3 linked regions of the Nitratireductor mangrovi genome follow. The protein of the gene in region 1 interacts with the protein of each later gene in a pairwise test. Links are inferred from orthologs where the notes say so. Each region holds a gene or a part of one and is shown in the gene's direction. Other genes may lie near its edges.

Evidence for each region.
Region 2: the proteins of recO (region 1) and FQ775_RS06530 interact in binary tests that used the Escherichia coli proteins (3 or more experiments, as listed by UniProt). The link is inferred for Nitratireductor mangrovi from one-to-one orthologs.
Region 3: the proteins of recO (region 1) and recR interact in binary tests that used the Escherichia coli proteins (3 or more experiments, as listed by UniProt). The link is inferred for Nitratireductor mangrovi from one-to-one orthologs.

Annotation. Positions count from the first base shown.
Region 1 is NZ_CP042301.2:624,928-628,514, forward strand. What follows is about bases 1-2,807. They hold recO (DNA repair protein RecO), read left to right. Parts: upstream 1-926; coding sequence 927-1,688; downstream 1,689-2,807. Other genes in these bases: era (GTPase Era), read left to right, coding at 1-80; FQ775_RS02945 (MAPEG family protein), read left to right, coding at 195-614; FQ775_RS02950 (hypothetical protein), read left to right, coding at 686-940; FQ775_RS02960 (PaaI family thioesterase), read left to right, coding at 1,685-2,203; FQ775_RS02965 (PhoX family protein), read right to left, coding at 2,256-2,807. Outside these bases: more of FQ775_RS02965, read right to left, coding at 2,808-3,587. UniProt on the Escherichia coli protein: Involved in DNA repair and RecF pathway recombination.
Region 2 is NZ_CP042301.2:1,337,133-1,341,560, forward strand. What follows is about bases 975-3,912. They hold FQ775_RS06530 (single-stranded DNA-binding protein), read left to right. Parts: upstream 975-2,168; coding sequence 2,169-2,657; downstream 2,658-3,912. Other genes in these bases: FQ775_RS06525 (hypothetical protein), read right to left, coding at 1,610-1,927; FQ775_RS06535 (VOC family protein), read left to right, coding at 2,665-3,087; FQ775_RS06540 (hypothetical protein), read left to right, coding at 3,136-3,516; FQ775_RS06545 (glutathione S-transferase family protein), read left to right, coding at 3,640-3,912. Also shown: excinuclease ABC subunit UvrA, read right to left, coding at 1-853; more of FQ775_RS06545, read left to right, coding at 3,913-4,341; FQ775_RS06550 (hypothetical protein), read right to left, coding at 4,402-4,428. UniProt on the Escherichia coli protein: Plays an important role in DNA replication, recombination and repair. Binds to ssDNA and to an array of partner proteins to recruit them to their sites of action during DNA metabolism. Acts as a sliding platform that migrates on DNA via reptation.
Region 3 is NZ_CP042301.2:4,646,533-4,650,747, reverse strand. Bases 975-3,699 are described here. They hold recR (recombination mediator RecR), read left to right. Parts: upstream 975-1,896; coding sequence 1,897-2,502; downstream 2,503-3,699. Other genes in these bases: FQ775_RS22830 (lytic murein transglycosylase), read left to right, coding at 2,550-3,699; FQ775_RS22840 (DNA recombination protein RmuC), read left to right, coding at 975-1,790. Outside these bases: def (peptide deformylase), read right to left, coding at 1-443; more of FQ775_RS22840, read left to right, coding at 546-974; more of FQ775_RS22830, read left to right, coding at 3,700-3,809; FQ775_RS22825 (LLM class flavin-dependent oxidoreductase), read right to left, coding at 3,922-4,215. UniProt on the Escherichia coli protein: May play a role in DNA repair. It seems to be involved in an RecBC-independent recombinational process of DNA repair. It may act with RecF and RecO.

The DNA of each region.
Region 1 (3,587 bases):
TCCTGTTCGTCAAGGTGCGCGGCAATTGGGGCGACGACCCCGAGCGCTATCGCGAGATGGGGCTCGACTTCCCCGAGTAGCTGACGGCTTCGGCCGCAAACCGTCCGCGTGCGCGAAAGTCGGCGGCTTTCCTTATTTTACATTTGTGTTAAATTGCATTGGAAACCGCCCGCGATCGAACGAAGGGGAAGCCGATGACGACCGAACTCTTCTACCTGTTCCTGTCCACGGTCCTGCTCGGTGTCTTGTGGATACCCTATATCTACGGCCAGGCGACCAAGGTCGGGCCGCTGCAGCCGAAGGAATATGTCGAAGGCCGTCACGCCGAGGTGCCGCACTGGGTGCGTCGCGCCGACCGTGCCCACATCAACCTGGTCGAGCAGTATGGCGCCTTCGCCGGGTTGGTGGTCATCGCCCATCTCGCCGGCGTGCACGACGCGGTGACGGTCTGGTGCGCCGCGATCTTCTTTTTCGCCCGCATCGCCCATGCGGTGATCTACATTGCCGGCGTTTCCGTCTTCATGGCGCGCACGATGGTCTTTCTCGTCGCCTTCCTGGCGCTCGTCGTCTACGCCATCGACATCTTCGTCAGCTTCGAATGGGCGACCGCTTGACCCATAGCGTCCGGCCTGCAACGACCATGCGATGAGGCCCGCGACCGCGGGCCATCACGCGGGACGGCCGGATGATCGGCGAAGTGCTCGAAGGATATGCTGCGGTCGGTGACGACTGGATCGCGCGCAGCGAGGCGATCTCCTGCGAGACGCTGTTTGCGCCCGTCGCCGATCTTTTCCCGCAACGCCCGTTGCGCATCGCCGATATCGGCGCCGGCACCGGGCGCGACATCTGGACATGGCTTGTCCTGGCGCGGCCCTCGCACCTTGGCGAGCCTTGCCAAGTCCCTGAAAACAGTTCAAGCATGAACAATGGAATGGCGTGACGAAGGCATCATCATCGGCACGCGCCGCCACGGCGAGACCAGCCTTATCCTGGAGGTGATGACGCGCGACCACGGCCGTCACCTCGGCCTGGTCCGCGGCGGCCGTTCGCGCAAGCAGCAGCCGGTGCTGCAGCCCGGCAACCGGGTCGAACTCGCCTGGCGCGCGCGCCTCGACGAGCATCTCGGCAATTTTGCCGTCGAACCGGTCGAGCTCAACGCCGCGCGGCTGCTGGCGAGCGCCTGCGCCGTCTACGGCCTGCAGACCATGGCCGCGCATCTGCGGCTGCTGCCCGAACGCGACCCGCATCGGGGCCTCTACGAGACGCTGGAGATTGTCATCGGCCACCTCGACGAGCCCGCTTCGGCGGCCGAACTGATCGTGCGCTTCGAATTGCTGCTCCTCGACGATCTCGGCTTCGGGCTCGACCTGGCGCGCTGCGCGGCGACGGGAACCGGCGACGACCTTACCTATGTTTCGCCCAAGACCGGCCGCGCCGTGTCGCGGCTTGCCGGCACGCCCTATCGCGACCGGTTGCTGCCGCTGCCCGCCTTCCTGCGCGCGGGCTCCGGCCTGCGCGCCGACGCCGCGGCGCTGGAGGACGCCTTCCGCCTGACCGGCTATTTTTTTGCCCGCCACGTCTACGAGCCGCGCGGCATCGAGCCGCCGGAAACCCGCGCCGGCTTTCTGGCTGCGCTGCGGCGCCTGCGCGAGGTGGGCGCGACATCACCAGCGAGGAGCCTTGAATGAGCGAAGTGGAACTTTACCCGGGCTACGTGTCGCCGCTGGGATTGGGGACGATCCCGCATGAGGACATCGAGAAATATACCGGGCTCGAACTGCTCCAGCGCATCGTCGACCGCAAATATCCGGCGCCGTCGATCGGCGCGCGGCTGAATTACGGTCTGGTCGAGGTCTCGGAAGGCCGAGCCGTCTTTCGCGGCGTGCCGGGCGAGCGGCACCTCAACCCGCTCGGCGGCGTCCATGGCGGCTGGGCCGCGACGCTGCTCGATTCCGCGCTCGCCTGCGCCGTGCAGACCTTGCTTGCCAGGGGCGAGGCCTACACGACGGCCGAGTTCAAGGTGAACCTGACCCGCCCGATCACGCCGAAGACCGGCGAGGTGGTCTGCGAGGGGTTCGTCGTGCACAAGGGCCGCACCCTCGCGGTCTCCGAGGCCAAATTGCTCGACAGCAGCGGCAAGCTGCTCGCCTTCGGCACCGAGACCTGCTCGATCTTTCCGGCCGAGAAGCTGAAGCCGCGCTGACCGGTCACGGGCGGCCGGAGGCGGAGAAGTTCCGCCCCCTGCACAGGCTGGATCAGCCGATCCTGGCGCCGTCGGCCCTGGTGATGACCACGACGGCCGGGCGCACCGGCAGCGCGGGGTCGAAATCGGGCCAGCGCGTCGCCGGGTTTTCGTAGGTGGCGAGGCCTTCGTCACCTGGATGCTGGACGGCGAGGAACAGCGTCGCGCCGTCGGGCGTGAACAGCGGACCGCACATTTCCGCGCCCACCGGCACGCGGAAGAACAGCCGCGACGTGCCGCGCGCTTCGCCTTCGGTGTCGACCGCCCACAGGCCGTCGGTGCGTCCGGTGGCTTTCTGGCTGTTGCCGTCGGTCGAGACCCACAACCGCCCGTCGGCGTCGATGGCGCAATTGTCGGGCATGCCGAACCAGCCATTCGCGGTCGTGGCCGCCGAGAAGGTGGCGCCGACCTCGGCGACGCTCGGATCGCCGCATCTGAGCAGGATTTCCCAGGTCGAGCGCGTCGAGGCGAAATCGCCGCCAGTCTCGCTGATCTCGATGATGTGGCCGAAGGCGTTTCCGGCGCGCGGGTTGGCGGCGTTGAGGTCGTCGGCCTTGCGGCGCGTATTGTTGGTCAGCATCACGTAGACCTTGCCGGTCTTCGCGTTGGGTTGGACGTCTTCCGGCCGGTCCATCTTGGTCGCGCCGAGCAGGTCGGCGGCGCGGCGGGTCTCGATCAGAATGTCGGCCTGGCCGGCGAAGCCGTTTTCGGCCGTGAGCGGGCCTTCGCCGTGCGTGAGCGGCATCCAGTCGAGACTGCCGTCCTCGTTGAACTTCGCCACGTAGAGCGTGCCCTCGTCGAGCAGGTCCATGTTGGCGGCGCGGTCGTCGGCGTTGAAGGTGCCGGTCGAGACGAATTTGTAGACATAGTCGAAACGCTCGTCGTCGCCCGAATAGGTCACGACGCGGCCGTCCGGATTGACGATGGTTTCGCAGCCTTCATGCTTGAAGCGGCCAAGCGCCGTGCGCTTCTTCGGCACCGAATTCGGGTCCATCGGATCGACCTCGACGATCCAGCCGAAACGATTGGGCTCGTTCGGCTCCTTGGCAACGTCGAAACGGTCGTGGAACGCGCCCCAATTGTACCAGCCTGCCGGCACGCCGACGCGTCCGTAGTTGGCTGCCTCGGGATGTTCCGGCTCGCCCTCCCTGGTCAATTCGCCCGTGAAATAGCCGTGAAAATTCTCCTCAGCCATCAGGTAGGTGCCCCACGGGGTGAAGCCGCCGGCGCAGTTGTTGAGGGTGCCGAACACCCTGGTGCCCGACGGGTCGGCCTTTGTCTTGACGCGGTCGTGGCCGGCGACCGGGCCGGACAGGGTCATCTCCGTGTCGACGGTGATGCGCCG
Region 2 (4,428 bases), 710 kb from region 1 along the record:
GCTCGATCTCGGGAATGGTGAAGCCCGACACCGGGCAGGCGAACTTTTCGGAAAACAGCAGCCGCTCGTGGGTGTCGTTCTTCGACTTGTTGGCGGCCTCGCCCGACAGCGCTTCCGGCGGCAGCGGGCGGTCGGCGAATTCGGCCACGGCGAGCCCGTCGGCGAGCTTCAGGCAGGTCTCGATGCTGTCGGCGAGCCGCGCGCCGAGGTCCTCGCGCACCACGACGCGGTCGACGACGACGTCGATGTCGTGCTTGAATTTCTTGTCGAGCGCCGGCGCGTCGCCGATCTCGTGGAACTGGCCGTCGATCTTGACGCGCTGAAAGCCCTTCTTCTGAAGTTCGGCGAGTTCCTTGCGGTATTCGCCCTTGCGGCCGCGCACGATCGGCGCCAGCACGTAAAGCCGCGTGCCTTCCTCGAGCGCCAGCACCCGGTCGACCATCTGGGAGACGGTCTGGCTCTCGATCGGCAGGCCGGTGGCCGGCGAATAGGGCACGCCGACGCGAGCAAAGAGCAGCCGCATATAGTCGTAGATCTCGGTCACCGTGCCCACGGTGGAGCGCGGGTTCTTCGACGTCGTCTTCTGCTCGATCGAGATCGCCGGCGAGAGCCCGTCGATCTGGTCGACGTCGGGCTTCTGCATCATCTCCAGGAACTGGCGCGCATAGGCCGACAGGCTCTCGACATAGCGGCGCTGGCCCTCGGCATAGATGGTGTCGAAGGCGAGCGACGACTTGCCGGAGCCGGAGAGCCCGGTCATCACGGTGAGGCTGTTGCGGGGAATGTCGAGATCGACATTCTTGAGATTGTGCTCGCGTGCGCCGCGAATGGAGATGAACTTGTGCTCGGCCATGCCGCCTGATGCCATGTCGGGTGTCGGTTGGGATGGGCGCTGCGCGACCAGGCCCGCCTTTACATAGGTCGCCCCGCCGTCGCGTCGAGGGCTTCCCGCCAGCCGAGTTAGACTCCTTTGAGCGGGCAGGGCAAGTCAAAAGAACAAAGGCCGAACGGGCTCCTGACAACCCGCTTGTGGACAATTGACCGCCGCGTGCGATCACATTTTGCCCCGCCCGGGCGCGCTTTTGTTGACAGGCCGGCCGGCGAGGGCGCAGAGTCCCGGAAGTTCCGCAGCCGCCTCGGGTCAACCGCAAGCCGGGACCGCCCGTGAGACGACGCGGGTGCGAGGAATGAGCGCGGAACGGTGTCGGTACCAACAGCAGAGGAGAGAGGCATGAATCCGCCGGACAGTCCCTGCAGGTCCCGTTTCACGGCGGGACCACGTCGGACCTGACGGACGCCTGAGCGCCCGACGGGGCCGCACGTCGAAATCAAACCACATCGTTGAAGAATGCACCGGAGCGAGACCCTGACCGGCTCCTCCGGGAAGATCACCTGATACACCCGGAGATCGGGAAAAACCCAGGAAGGCCTCGCGCGCTCGGAACAGGCAGCGGCGAGGCCTCACTTTTTTCGGGGGCTATGTCGTCTGGGCGCGATGTTTCGCGTGGGCGACTTCCAGCCGTCATGCGTCAGCCGTCGAGCAGCCGCGCGGCGAGCGATAGTCTTCGCGTGCCGCCTGGGGCCGTGCTTCAGACGGAGCGGGACGTCCCTATCGGGAGATGGAGGCGTTGGGACCGGGCTGTTGCGGGTTCACGACCGGGCTCGAGCGGCCGTCATGGCGATAGCCGCCGAAGCCGATCTGGTAGGAGACGCTGCCCGAAATGGTCACGTCCCAATTGCCGACCTTGTACGAGCCCGGCGTCGAGCCGACCGGCACGCCGTCCTCGGGCTCGCCGATCAGGATGTCGGTCGTGACCGTGCCGGCGCCGTGCTTCACGCCCGGCAGGCTGTCATCGGCCGAGGCCAGCGGCATGGCGGCAAGCGACGCGGCGGCGACGACGATGGCGGTTGCGAAAAATCTGGGCATGACCGGGCTCCGGGGATCGAGGCGTAGAGATAATATCAACCGCGCCGTTTGCCAATCGGGGCGCGATCACGATCCGCGCAGCGCTTGCAATCGTGGCCCGGCCCATATAGAACAAAAAAAGAACAAACTGCTTGTGGACAGAGCCGCGATAACGCGGAAGCACCGCGCGGCGGCGGCGGCGATCGGATAGGATGCGCGCCGATCAGCAATTTTCCGTTTCGGACGAGCGTGGAGGCGAGTGATGGCGGGTAGCGTGAACAAGGTCATTCTGGTGGGCAATCTGGGCGCGGACCCGGAAATTCGCCGCCTCAATTCCGGCGACCCGGTCGTCAACATGCGGATCGCGACCTCCGAGACGTGGCGCGACCGCCAGTCCGGCGAACGGCGCGAGCGCACCGAATGGCACAATGTCGTGATCTTCAACGACAATCTCGCCAAGGTGGCCGAGCAATATCTGAAGAAGGGCGCCAAGGTTTATATCGAGGGCCAGTTGCAGACCCGCAAATGGCAGGACCAGCAGGGCCAGGACCGCTACACCACCGAGGTCGTGCTGCAGAAATTCCGCGGCGAGCTGCAGATGCTGGATTCGCGCAACCAGGGCGAGGGCGGCCAGTACAGCGCGCCGGCCAATCGCGGTTCGGATTTCGGTTCCTCCGGCCCCGGCGATGCCCAGCGTGGCGGCGGGGGCGGCGGTTTCTCGCGCGACCTCGACGACGAAATCCCGTTCTGAGCGGTCAGTGATGCAGCGCATCGCGCACGTCATGGTCGTGGTGCGCGACTATGACGAGGCCATCGCGTTTTATTGCGGCAAGCTCGGCTTCGAACTGCTGGAAGACAGCTACCAGCCCGAACAGGACAAGCGCTGGGTGGTCGTCGCGCCACCGGGTGGCGGCACCTCGCTGGTGCTCGGCCGGGCATCGGACGACGGGCAGGCGGCGGCGGTCGGCAACCAGACCGGCGGCCGCGTCTTCCTGTTCCTGCAGACCGACGATTTCGAGCGCGACCACAAGCGCTATCTTGGCGAAGGCGTCGAGTTCGTGCGTGACCCGAAGGTCATGGATTACGGCACGGTCGCCGTGTTCCGGGACCTCTACGGCAACCAGTGGGACCTGATCGAATTCGCTGCCGGCCATCCGCTCGCGTTCGCGGCAAAACCCTGACGGGTTCGTGATTGGCGCTTGAGCGCGTCCTGCCGCAGAACGGCAGGCATGGCTCTGATCAGACATTTAACCGCCGCGTTCTGCGTTGCCTTGCTGGCGGCCGGAGGCGCGGCCCATGCCGGCGACGCCGATGTCGTGGATGCGCGCGCCGAGCGGGCGCAGGACGGCACCTATCGCTTCGATGTCACCGTGCGTCACGCCGACGAGGGCTGGGACCATTACGCCGACCGCTGGGAGGTGCTCGGACCGGACGGCAAGGTGCTGGGCGAGCGCGTGCTGTTGCATCCGCATGTCGACGAGCAGCCCTTCACGCGAAGCCAGAGCGGCATCGCAATTCCCGATGATGTGCGTGAGGTGACCATCCGCGCGAATGACAAGGTGCACGGCTTCGGCGGGCGCGAGATGACGGTGGCCTTGCCTGGGCGGTGACAAGCCATTGCGAGAATGTTCTATTCCCATTGGCGGGCCCAACGGTAGATGTCTGCCCACATTTGTGCCGCGGATTGTTGGCCGGTTCCTGATGCCTGCCTGTGAAATGGAGGTGGTCGGACTATGCGCGCACTCTTGTTCACTACTGGCTCGCCATTTGCGAGAGCCGTCCGTATTGTTCTCGACGAACTCGCGCTCGACTATGAGAGGCGTGAGGAGATCACAACGCCGAGCGTCGAAGAACGAGTCGCAGCGACACCAACTCTGCAGGTACCTACTTTCTGGGACGGAGACCTGACACTTTGGGAAAGTGGCTTGATCGTTGAGTACCTGCTGTCGACCTATCGGCAGAACGGAGCAGCTGGATTGCCACTGGCAACCCACGCCTTCCGGCCGGAGTTCGAATGGCATGACAAGTTGGTATTCGCGACGATCCAGACGTTCGGAAATGCGGCAACGACCATTTCTCAGATGAGATGGTCGGGAATTGCCCTACAGCAGAACGCACATCTGCAGAGATCGGCAGAGAAGCTGTTTCGCATCTTGAACTGGCTTGAGGGTCAGCTAGGTGATGGCGACGGTTTCGTGCCAGGCTACGTGTCTATGCAGGATATCTTTCTGGCATCACACGTCCGTTTCGTGCAGGCGCGTCCCCTCGGCATCGAGCTTGGTCTCGAGAGCTTTGCCAGGGTTTCGACGTTGCTTGAGCGACTTGACGAGCGGGAGAGCTTCAAGGCGAACCCGATCTGGTGGTGGGAGCCGGGGGTAGTGGCGTATGAGCCGGATGGCACCCCGATCTACAAGAAGGATGCCGGCTCGAGATAAACAAAAACGGGGTCGCGTAGTCACTGCATCAGTGCGGATACGGCGACGCGAAGCTGGGGGTCAAACCGCAATAACCGTGATTATCGC
Region 3 (4,215 bases), 4.0 Mb from region 1 along the record:
TCGATGAAGAGCACGCCGTTCAGATGATCGATCTCGTGCTGCAGGCAGGTCGCGAGCAGGCCCTCGGCCTCGATCTGCCTTCTCTCGCCGTCGATGTCGACGTAGTCGACCGTCACCGCAGCCGGCCTCTCGACCTCGGCGTAATAGTCGGGAATCGAGAGGCAGCCCTCCTCATAGGTCGAGCGCTCATCGGCGGAGGCAACGATCTCGGGGTTGATGAAGATGCGCGGCTCGCGCGGCTCTTCCTCCTTGGAGACATCGATCACAAGCATGCGCAACGGTTCACCGACCTGGATCGCGGCAAGTCCGATGCCCGGCGCGTCATACATGGTCTCCAGCATGTCGTCGGCAAGCTTCCTCACACCCCCGTCGACGCGCTCCACGGGCTTGGAGACCTGGCGCAGGACGGGGTCGGGCAAAAGGATGAGCGGCTTGAGCGACATGGCATTCAGGTAGTCGGTGGCTTGTAGGGCGTCAACTGTCGCGATTCATCCTGTTCCTGTTTTGATCTTCTGACCCGGTACCGAATCGGCTAGGGTCGAGTGATGGATCAGCTTCTGCCAATCTTTTCGGCCCCGCTCGCCCAGCTGGGCAACTCGACGATCACTGTCGGCCATGCGCTTGTAGGCGGCGCGGCTGTTCTCGTCCTGCTTCTGGCAGGACTGGCGATTGCCTTGTGGCGCAGTGCGCGAGCCCGCACCCTGGCTGCGGCCGAAGCCGCTGAACATGCCCGCGCGGCGGAAGCGCGCATGGCCGAGATCACCCGTGCGCAGTCCGAGATGCAGGGCCGCATGGCGACCATTGCCGACGTCTTCGGGGCGCGTCAGGGCGAGCTCAACAAGGCGATTTCGGACCGGCTCGACTCCATGACCGGGCGTCTGGGCCAGTCGATGAGCGAGCAGGCCCGAGCCACCCACGAAAGCCTCTCGAAGCTGCAGGAGCGGCTCGCGGTCATCGACACGGCACAAGGCAACATCCAGTCGCTTGCCGGCCAGGTGGTGCAACTGCAGCAGATTCTCGCCAACAAGCAGACCCGCGGTGCCTTCGGCCAGTCGCGCATGGAAGCGATCATCGCCGACGGATTGCCGTCGAGCGCCTACGAGTTCCAGGCCACGCTTTCCAACGGCAACCGTCCCGACTGCCTGGTCAGGATGCCGAACGATGCGCCGTCGCTGGTGATCGACGCCAAGTTTCCACTGGAATCGTGGAACGCCATCCGCGCCGCCGCCGACGCCGAAAGTCCCGATGCCGAGAAGCAGGCGACACAGGCCTTCCGGCGCGACATCGACGTGCATATCAAGGCCATCGCTGACCGCTATTTCATTCAGGGCGAGACGCAGGACACGGCGTTCATGTTCGTGCCGTCGGAATCGATCTTCGCCGAGATCCACGAGAATTTCGAGGCGCTTGTGCAGCGCGCCCATCGCGCCCGCATCGTCATCGTGTCGCCGTCGCTCCTGATGCTGTCGATCCAGGTAATCCAGGCGGTGCTCAAGGATGCCCGCATGCGCGAGCAAGCGCACCTCATTCAGGGCGAGGTGGTGCGGCTGATGGAGGATGTCGGCCGGCTCGACGACCGGGTGCGCAAATTGCAGGCGCATTTCTCGCAGGCGAACCGCGATATCGACATGATCCTGACCTCGACGGAAAAGGTCACCAAGCGCGGCCAGAAGATCGAGGCGCTGGAATTGGGCACCGTCGAGGGCGAAGGAGAAAGTCGCGGGGTCAGCCAGGTCGCGGAAACCAAGTCCGGGTCGCTAAGGCTGCGGGTCGTCGAGGGCGACGACTGACCGTGACACCGGCCGCCAGTCCGACGCGCGGCGCCGGTGTCGCTTTTGGCCAGAACGGATGCGGTCGCCGCTTCAATCCGCGACCGATTGGCCTTAGACATTCGCCATGTCGAAACGAATCGCCGGCCCAGAGATCGAACGCCTGATCCAGCTGCTTGCCAAGGTGCCGGGCCTCGGGCCGCGCTCGGCGCGACGGGCGGCGCTGCAACTGATCAAGAAGAAGGAACAGCTGCTCTCGCCGCTCGCGGCGGCGATGGCAGAAGCGGTCGACGCGGTGCGCATCTGCTCGAACTGCGGCAACGTCGACACCTGCGATCCCTGCACGGTCTGCACCGACCCGCGCCGCGACGGCGCCACCATCATCGTGGTCGAGGACGTTGCCGATCTCTGGGCGCTGGAACGCGCCGGGGCCATGAATGCGCGCTATCACGTTCTGGGCGGCACGCTGTCGCCGCTCGACGGCATCGGCCCCGACGAGCTCAACATCAAGGCGCTGATCGACAGGGTCGCCGGGGGCGGTGTGAGCGAACTGATCCTGGCCGTCAACGCCACCGTCGAAGGCCAGACCACCGCGCATTACATCACCGACCAGCTCTCGGGGCTCGAAGTGCGCGTGACCCGACTCGCCCACGGCGTTCCGGTCGGCGGCGAACTCGACTATCTCGACGAGGGCACGCTGTCGGCGGCACTGAAATCGCGGACAGCGTTTTGAGGATGGTCCCGGATTTGACTGGCTTCGAGCGGATCGGCCAGACTGTCATGATGCGTTCTCAGACACCATTTTCCCGCCTGCCGGCACTCTTGGCGCTCGTGCTGGTCTTCGTTGTCTCGCTTGCGGCCCCTTCCCTCGCCGCCTCGATCGGCCAGCAGTTCCGCGCCTGGCTCGAAAGCGATCTGTGGCCGGCTGCCAAGACGAACGGCGTGTCGCGACAGACCTTCGATGCGGCCTTCGACGGCGTTTCGCCTAATCTGAAGCTGCCCGACCTCGTCCTGCCCGGCCAGAAGCCGACCACACCGAAGGCGCAGCATCAGGCCGAGTTCCGCTCACCGGCGGTCTATTTCGCCGAAAACACGGTCCGCGGCGTGACGGCCGGCGGACGGTCGCGCGCCGGCAAGCATCGCCAGACATTGGCTGCGATCGAAAAGCGCTACGGCGTGCCCGCCGGCATCATCCTCGCCATCTGGGGGCGCGAATCGGCGTTCGGCCGCGCCAAGATCCCGCACGACGCCTTCGAGGTGCTGGGCACCAAGGCGTTCCTGTCGACACGCAAGGACATGTTCCGCGTCGAGGTGCTATCCGCCCTGGTGATGGCCGAGCGCGGCAGGATTTCACCGAGGGCGATGAAATCGTCTTGGGCCGGCGCGCTCGGACAGCCGCAATTCCTGCCGAGTTCCTATCTGAAACATGCCGCCGATGGCGACGGCGACGGGCGCATCGACATCTGGAGTTCGGAGGCCGATACGCTGGCCTCGATCGCCAGCTACCTGCGCAACCACGGCTGGGTGACCGGTCGCGACTGGGGCTTCGAGGTGACGGTGCCGGACGGCGTTTCCTGCGCGCTAGAAGGACCGGACCGGGGCCGAAACATTTCGGATTGGGCGGCAATGGGCATCGAGCGCGTCGGCGGGCGACCGTTTCCCGATCACGAGGCGCGCGGGGTCGGATATCTGATGATGCCGGCGGGGCGCCACGGCCCGGCTTTCATCGTGACGCCGAACTTCTACGTTCTCAAGGAATACAACGAGAGCGACGTCTACGCGCTGTTCGTCGGGCATGCCGCCGACCGCATAAGCTATGGCGACAAAGGCTTTTCGGGCTCCTGGGGCAAGGTCGGAGGGCTCGATCGTTCCGACATTTCGGCGATGCAGCGGGGCCTGGAGCGGCTTGGCCACGATGTCGGCGGGGCGGACGGGCTTGCCGGGTTCAAGACGCGGCGCTCGATCGGAAAATGGCAGGAAAACAACGGCTTGAAGCCGACCTGCTTCCCGGACGCGGCCCTGGTGCGCGCCCTGCGCTGAGCCCGGAAGCTGCGGTTCGGCACCGCGATTTCGGGCCGGAAGCCGCGGGTTTTCTGCCGGAAAATCGCAAAAATCCGGGGATTCGGAACCCGAACTCCGAGGTTTCAGGACCTCAGGCGGCGTCGGCCAGCGCCCGCCGGACGTCGGCCAGGATCCCGAAGGATTTCAGCCGCGCGGCATGATCGAAAATGTTACCGGTGACGATCAGTTCGTCGGCCCCGGTGCGGGCGGCAAAACCGGCGATTCCGGTTCGCACCGTCTCGGGCGAGCCGACCACGGCGCAGGAAAGGGCAAGATCGAGCATCGAGCGGGCGGCCGGGTCGAGCGTCTCCTCGTAATTGGCGACCGGCGGCGGCAGCTTGCCGGGACGGCCGGAGCGCAGATTGACGAAGGCCTGCTGCTGCGA